Regions from separate parts of the Streptomyces sp. NPDC097107 genome, predicted to be linked through region 2. Evidence: predicted binding sites of a transcription regulator. Region 2 holds the regulator's gene; the other holds the start of a gene.
What was found. The regulator HspR, encoded in region 2, represses chaperone genes until heat shock. The targets are predictions, from matches to a motif close to TTGAGNNNNNNNNNCTCAA.
Positions count from the first base shown of each region.

Region 1: a site for HspR is predicted at 2,005-2,023, ahead of lon (endopeptidase La). Genes of this name have one in related genera too.

Region 1 covers NZ_JBIWEF010000008.1:104,462-107,871, forward strand. The annotation lists gene lon (endopeptidase La) at 1-1,982, opposite strand, end outside; gene ACIQ1J_RS20325 (spermidine synthase) at 2,150-2,848, shown strand; gene ACIQ1J_RS20330 (response regulator transcription factor) at 2,962-3,410, shown strand, end outside.
Region 2 covers NZ_JBIWEF010000002.1:412,841-416,250, forward strand. The annotation lists gene grpE (nucleotide exchange factor GrpE) at 1-220, shown strand, start outside; gene dnaJ (molecular chaperone DnaJ) at 254-1,453, shown strand; gene ACIQ1J_RS05605 (heat shock protein transcriptional repressor HspR) at 1,459-1,914, shown strand; gene ACIQ1J_RS05610 (sugar ABC transporter substrate-binding protein) at 2,100-3,218, shown strand; gene ACIQ1J_RS05615 (LuxR C-terminal-related transcriptional regulator) at 3,369-3,410, shown strand, end outside.

The DNA of each region.
Region 1 (3,410 bases), on a different contig from region 2:
GACTCCTTCATCACGTCGCCCAGCTGACCGGTCAGGGTCAGTCCCGACGCGCCCGTCTCCGGGTCGGCCAGCGACGCCTCGACGTACAGGACGTCGCCGCCCGCGCCGGTCACCGCGAGGCCCGTGGCCACACCGGGCACCGAGGTGCGCCGCTCGGCCGGGTCCTGGGCGGACTCGGGCACATGGTGCGGCCGGCCGATCAGGGCGCGCAGGTCGCCGTCGGTGACGGTGAAGGGCAGCTTCCGGTCGCCCAGTTCGTGCTGGGCCGCCACCTTGCGCAGCAGCCGGGCGATCGAACGCTCCAGGGTGCGCACGCCCGCCTCGCGGGTGTACTCGCCCGCCAGCCTGCGCAGCGCGCCCTCCTCGACCGTGACCTCGTCCGGGTCCAGGCCGGCCCGCTCCAGCTGGCGCGGGAGCAGGTGGTCGCGGGCGATGACGATCTTCTCGTCCTCGGTGTAGCCGTCGAGACGGACCAGCTCCATGCGGTCGAGCAGGGCCTCCGGGATGGCCTCCAGGACGTTGGCCGTCGCGAGGAACACGACGTCGGACAGGTCGAGCTCGACCTCCAGGTAGTGGTCCCGGAAGGTGTGGTTCTGGGCCGGGTCGAGGACTTCGAGCAGCGCGGCGGCCGGGTCGCCCCGGAAGTCGGAACCCACCTTGTCGATCTCGTCGAGGAGCACGACCGGGTTCATGGACCCGGCCTCCTTGACGGCGCGCACGATGCGTCCGGGCAGCGCGCCGACGTAGGTACGCCGGTGGCCGCGGATCTCGGCCTCGTCGCGGACGCCGCCGAGGGCGACGCGGACGAACTTGCGGCCCATCGCGTGGGCGACGGACTCGCCGAGGCTGGTCTTGCCGACGCCGGGCGGGCCGACCAGGGCCAGTACGGCACCGCCGCGCCGGCCTCCGACGATGCCGAGGCCCCGGTCGCCGCGCCGCTTGCGCACCGCCAGGTACTCGGTGATCCGCTCCTTGACGTCCTCCAGACCCGCGTGTTCGTCGTCGAGGACGGCCCGGGCGCCCCGGATGTCGTAGGCGTCCGCGGTGCGTACGTTCCACGGCAGTTCGAGGACGGTGTCGAGCCAGGTGCGGATCCAGGAGCCCTCGGGCGACTGGTCGGAGGACCGCTCCAGCTTGTCGACCTCCTTGAGGGCGGCCTCGCGCACCTTCTCGGGCAGGTCCGCGGCCTCGACGCGGGCGCGGTAGTCGTCGGACTCCTCAGCCGGGTCCTTGCCCGCCTCGCCGTTCAGCTCGCGCAGCTCCTTGCGCACGGCTTCGAGCTGGCGGCGCAGCAGGAACTCCCGCTGCTGCTTGTCGACGCCCTCCTGGACGTCCTTGGCGATGGTCTCGGCGACGTCCTGTTCGGCGAGGTGGTCGCGCAGCTGCTGGGTGGCGAGCCTGAGGCGGGCGACCGCGTCGGCGGTCTCCAGCAGCTCGACCTTCTGCTCGGTGGTGAGGAAGGGCGAGTAGCCGGAGTTGTCGGCGAGCGCGGAGACGTCGTCGATGGCCTGGACGCGGTCGACGACCTGCCAGGCGCCGCGCTTGCGCAGCCAGGCGGTGGCCAGCGCCTTGTACTCCTTCACCAGCTCGGCGACCTGGCCGGGCAGCGGCTCGGGCACGGTGTCGTCGACGCGCGTGCCCTCGACCCACAGCGCGGCGCCGGGGCCGGTGGTGCCGGCGCCGATCTTCACCCGGCCGACGCCTCGGAGCAGGGCACCCGGGTCGCCGTCGGCCAGCCTGCCGACCTGTTCCACCGTGCCGAGGACGCCGGTCCTGGCGTAGGTGCCGTCGACGCGCGGGACGAGGAGGACCCGGGGCTTGCCGGGCTCGGACCTGGCGGCGGCCTGGGCGGCCTCCACCGCGGCCCGCACCTCGGCGTCGCTCAGGTCCAGGGGGACGACCATTCCGGGCAGGACCACTTCGTCGTCGAGCGGCAGCACGGGCAGGGTGAGCGGTGTGAAGGCTTCGGACTCAGTAGCCATGATCTCCCCTTCGGCAGTCAAGTTGAGTTACACCGACTCAATGAAAGAGAGTCACCGATTGTTCCCCCAAGCGCGTTCGCTCTGAGCGATCAAGGGCCCGGGGGTGCCGCCGCCACGTATGCGGGAGCGCGGCCGGGCGCTCCGGCATTCCCTGCCAGGATGGGCCGATGCCCACCACTTCCCACGACTCCCACGACATCCCCGAAGTGCTGGACCGTCGCGAGGGCCCGCACGGCGAGGTGGTCCTGCGCCGGCACGGGGCGCTGCTGCAGATCATCGCGAACGGCTGCTTCCTGATGGACACCTCCGACGGGCGTTCGGAGCGGCGACTGGTCGACGCGGCGGCCGACGCGCTCACCGCGCCCGGCGGGCAAGGTGCGCCCCACCTCCTCATCGGGGGACTCGGCGTCGGATTCTCGCTCGCACACGCGGCCGCCGACCCCCGCTGGGGCCGGATCGCGGTCGTCGAGCGCGAGCGCGCCATCATCGACTGGCACCGGGACGGACCGCTGGCCGCGCTGTCCGCGGGAGCACTGGCCGATCCGCGCACGAAGATCGTCGAAGCGGACCTCCTGGAGTACGTCAATGAGACATCCGACACGTACGACGCGCTCTGCCTCGACATCGACAACGGCCCCGGCTGGACCGTCACCGAGGGCAACGACGGGCTGTACGCGCCGACCGGACTGGCGGGCTGTGCCCGGCTGTTGAGGCCCGGCGGGGTGCTTGCCGTATGGTCTGCGCAGCCCTCTCCGGAATTCGAAGAAACCTTGCGTAATGCCGGGTTCCAGCAGGTGCGTACCGAAGAGATCCCCGTTGCCCGGGGCGTTCCGGACGTCGTCCACCTCGGCGTCGGGCCTGGATAGCAAAGGCGCGACGACTCCCCGTACGCTGCTGCTCTGACGCGGATCATTCAAGCGTCAAGCGCAGCCATGGGATCACCCCACGGATTCCGGAAAGCACACTTCAGGGGCGGGCGATGGAGCAGACACAGACCTCCCACAACGGCACGGCGACGGCTACTCCGGGCGCGCAGCGACGAGTGCTGGTGGTCGAGGACGACCAGACGATCGTGGACGCCATCGCGACCCGCCTGCGCGCCGAGGGGTTCCTGGTGCAAACGGCGGGCGACGGCCCGTCCGCGGTCGACACCGCCGAGGCCTGGCAGCCCGACCTGCTGATCCTCGACATCATGCTGCCCGGCTTCGACGGTCTGGAGGTCTGCCGGCGCGTGCAGGCACAGCGGCCGGTGCCGGTGCTGATGCTCACGGCGCGCGACGACGAGACGGACATGCTGGTCGGTCTCGGCGTGGGCGCCGACGACTACATGACCAAGCCGTTCTCGATGCGCGAGCTGGCAGCCCGCGTGCACGTACTGCTGCGCCGGGTGGAACGGGCCGTGGTGGCCGCCTCCACGCCGCGCAGCGG
Region 2 (3,410 bases):
CGTGGCGATTCTGCAGCCCGGGTACCGGATCGGCGAGCGCACCATCCGCCCCGCGCGGGTGGCGGTGGCCGAGCCGCAGCCGGGTGCGCAGGGGGCCAAGCCGGCCGAGGAGAACACCGAGGCACCGGCCGACCCCGCGGAGAGCGACGGGAGCACCGGGAACACCGGAAATGCCGGAAACACCGGAAACAAGGAGAGCGGTGGCCCGGACGAGGGCTGAGCTTGACGTGACGAGAGAGGAGGGACGTCGGGGATGAGCACCAAGGACTTCATCGAGAAGGACTACTACAAGGTCCTCGGCGTCCCCAAGGACGCCACCGAGGCCGAGATCAAGAAGGCGTACCGGAAGCTCGCCCGCGAGTACCACCCGGACGCCAACAAGGGAAACGTCAAGGCGGAGGAGCGCTTCAAGGAGATCTCCGAGGCCAACGACATCCTCGGTGACCCCAAGAAGCGCAAGGAGTACGACGAGGCCCGCAGCCTCTTCGGCAACGGCGGGTTCCGTCCGGGGCCGGGCGCGGGCGGCGGCGGCACCTTCAACTTCGACCTGGGCGACCTCTTCGGAGGCGGCGCCCAGGGCGGGGGCCAGGGAGGGGCCGGCGGCTTCGGCGGCGGGCTCGGCGACGTCTTCGGGGGCCTGTTCAACCGCACCGGCGCCGGCGGCCCCGGCACCGGCACGCGGACCCAGCCGCGGCGTGGCCAGGACATCGAGTCCGAGGTCACCCTGAGCTTCACGGAGGCCATCGAGGGCGCGACGGTCCCGTTGCGCATGTCCTCGCAGGCACCCTGCAAGGCCTGTTCGGGCACCGGCGACAAGAACGGCACGCCGCGCGTGTGCCCGACCTGTGTCGGTACCGGGCAGGTCGCCCGGGGCTCGGGCGGCGGCTTCTCGCTCACCGACCCGTGCCCGGACTGCAAGGGCCGCGGCCTGATGGCGGAGGACCCCTGCGACGTCTGCAAGGGCTCCGGCCGGGCCAAGTCCTCCCGGACGATGCAGGTCCGCATCCCGGCCGGGGTGTCCGACGGGCAGCGCATCCGGCTGCGCGGCAAGGGCACGCCGGGCGAGCGGGGCGGTCCGGCGGGCGACCTGTACGTGGTCGTGCACGTCAAGGAGCACCCCGTCTTCGGCCGCAAGGGCGACAACCTCACCGTCACCGTCCCGGTGACGTACGCCGAGGCGGCCCTCGGCGGCGAGGTCAGGGTCCCGACGCTGGGCGGCCCGCCCGTCACGCTGAAGCTGCCGGCGGGCACACCGGGCGGGCGCACCATGCGCGCCCGGGGCAAGGGCGCGGTCCGCAAGGACGGCACCCGCGGCGACCTTCTGGTCACCGTCGAGGTGAGTGTTCCGAAGGACCTGTCGGGGAAGGCTCGTGATGCGCTGGAGGCGTATCGCGAGGCGACCGCGGACGAGGATCCGCGGGCGGAGCTGTTCCAGGCCGCGAAGGGAGCATGACGGAGATGGACGGTCGTCGACGCAATCCGTATGAACTGACCGAGGACACCCCGGTCTACGTCATCTCGGTGGCGGCCCAGCTCTCCGGCCTGCACCCGCAGACCCTGCGCCAGTACGACCGCCTCGGCCTGGTCTCCCCGGACCGCACGGCCGGCCGCGGCCGGCGCTACTCGGCCCGCGACATCGAACTGCTCCGCACGGTGCAGCAGTTGTCGCAGGACGAGGGCATCAACCTGGCCGGAATCAAGCGCATCATCGAACTGGAGAACCAGGTCGCCGCGCTCCAGGCCCGCATGGCGGAGTTGCAGGACGCCCTCGACGGGGCGGCCACGGCGATGCGCCAGCGCGAGGCGGCGGTACACGCCTCGTACCGCCGCGATCTGGTCCCGTACCAGGAGGTACAGCAGACCAGCGCCCTGGTGGTGTGGCGGCCCAAGCGGCACGGCCAGTCCTCGGACTGACGGCCCGCACCAGCCAGAACGGCGACGAACCGGCCCGGAGGTGCCACCGGATCCGCACGGCCCGCCGGGCCGGTTCGCAACGTTGCTGTCTCATTGGTCCAGTACTTCTTGACGATTTAGTGAAGACGGCGTTGGCTTCCTTCACCTGGGTCACCACCACGCCCGTGTGTCGGAAGGTAAGCGCAGTGAACAGCCGTGCCCGTCGTATCGCCATCTCCCTGGCCGCGTCCATGATGACTTTCTCGCTGGCCTCCTGCGGTGTGCTGGGCGCGTCCGAAAGCAGTGACGAGGCGAGTCCGACCAAGGGCAACGACATCACTGTGGGGCTGCTCCTGCCGGAGAAGGAGAACACGCGCTACGAGCAGTTCGACTACCCGTACTTCAAGGCGAAGGTCGCCGACCTCACGCGCGACCAGGGCAACGTCAAGTACGCCAACGCCGAGGCGAACGCCTCGAAGCAGGCCGACCAGATGCAGCAGATGATCGACGACCAGGCCGACGTGATCGTCCTGGACGCGGTCGACGCGAAGTCCATCGGCACCGCCGTGCAGAAGGCCAAGGACGCCGGCATCCCCGTCATCGCCTACGACCGGCTGGCCGAGGGCCCGATCGACGCCTACATCTCCTTCGACAACGAACTGGTCGGCGAGGTGCAGGGCCGCTCCCTCATCGAGGCGCTGGGCGATGACGCGGACAGCTCCGCCAAGATCGTCATGATGAACGGCTCGTCCACCGACCCGAACGCCAAGCAGTTCAAGGCGGGTGCGACGTCCGAGCTGAACGGCAAGGTGACGATCGCCCAGTCCTTCGACACCAAGGACTGGAAGCCGGAGAACGCCGCGGCGAACATGGCCGAGGCGATCGAGAAGATCGGCAAGGACAACATCGCGGGCGTCTACTCCGCCAACGACGGCATGGCGGGCGGCGTCATCAAGGCCCTGGAGGACGCGGGCGTCACCGACCTGCCGCCGATCACCGGCCAGGACGCGGAACTGGCCGCGGTGCAGCGGATCGTCACCGGCGAGCAGTACATGAGCGTGTACAAGTCCTACCCGCAGGAGGCCGAGAGCGCCGCGGAGATGGCCGTGGCGCGCGTCCAGGGCCGGGACATCCAGTTCGACGCGCTCTCCCGCGACAAGGTCGACAGCCCTACCCACAAGGGCATCCCCGCGCAGCTCGTCCCCGTCGTCGCCCTGACGCAGGGCAACATCGACCAGACCGTCATCGCGGACGGCTTCTACAAGGTCTCCGACATCTGCACGGCCAAGTACGCGGCGGACTGCGCGGAGATCGGGCTCAAGTAGTCCGGTTCGGCCTCGGCCCACCGCCCCGGGCATACCTGTGGCAACCGGTACGTTCCGGCCGCCGTCCCACGCCGAGCCGTGTTGCGGACCCGGTCCCGGCCGCGCATAGTTGCGCTGCGGAAAGAGCCGGAACCGGGGGTGGGATGGGCGATGGCCGGGCACGGGGCGGATGAGCATCCACACGGTGCCGAC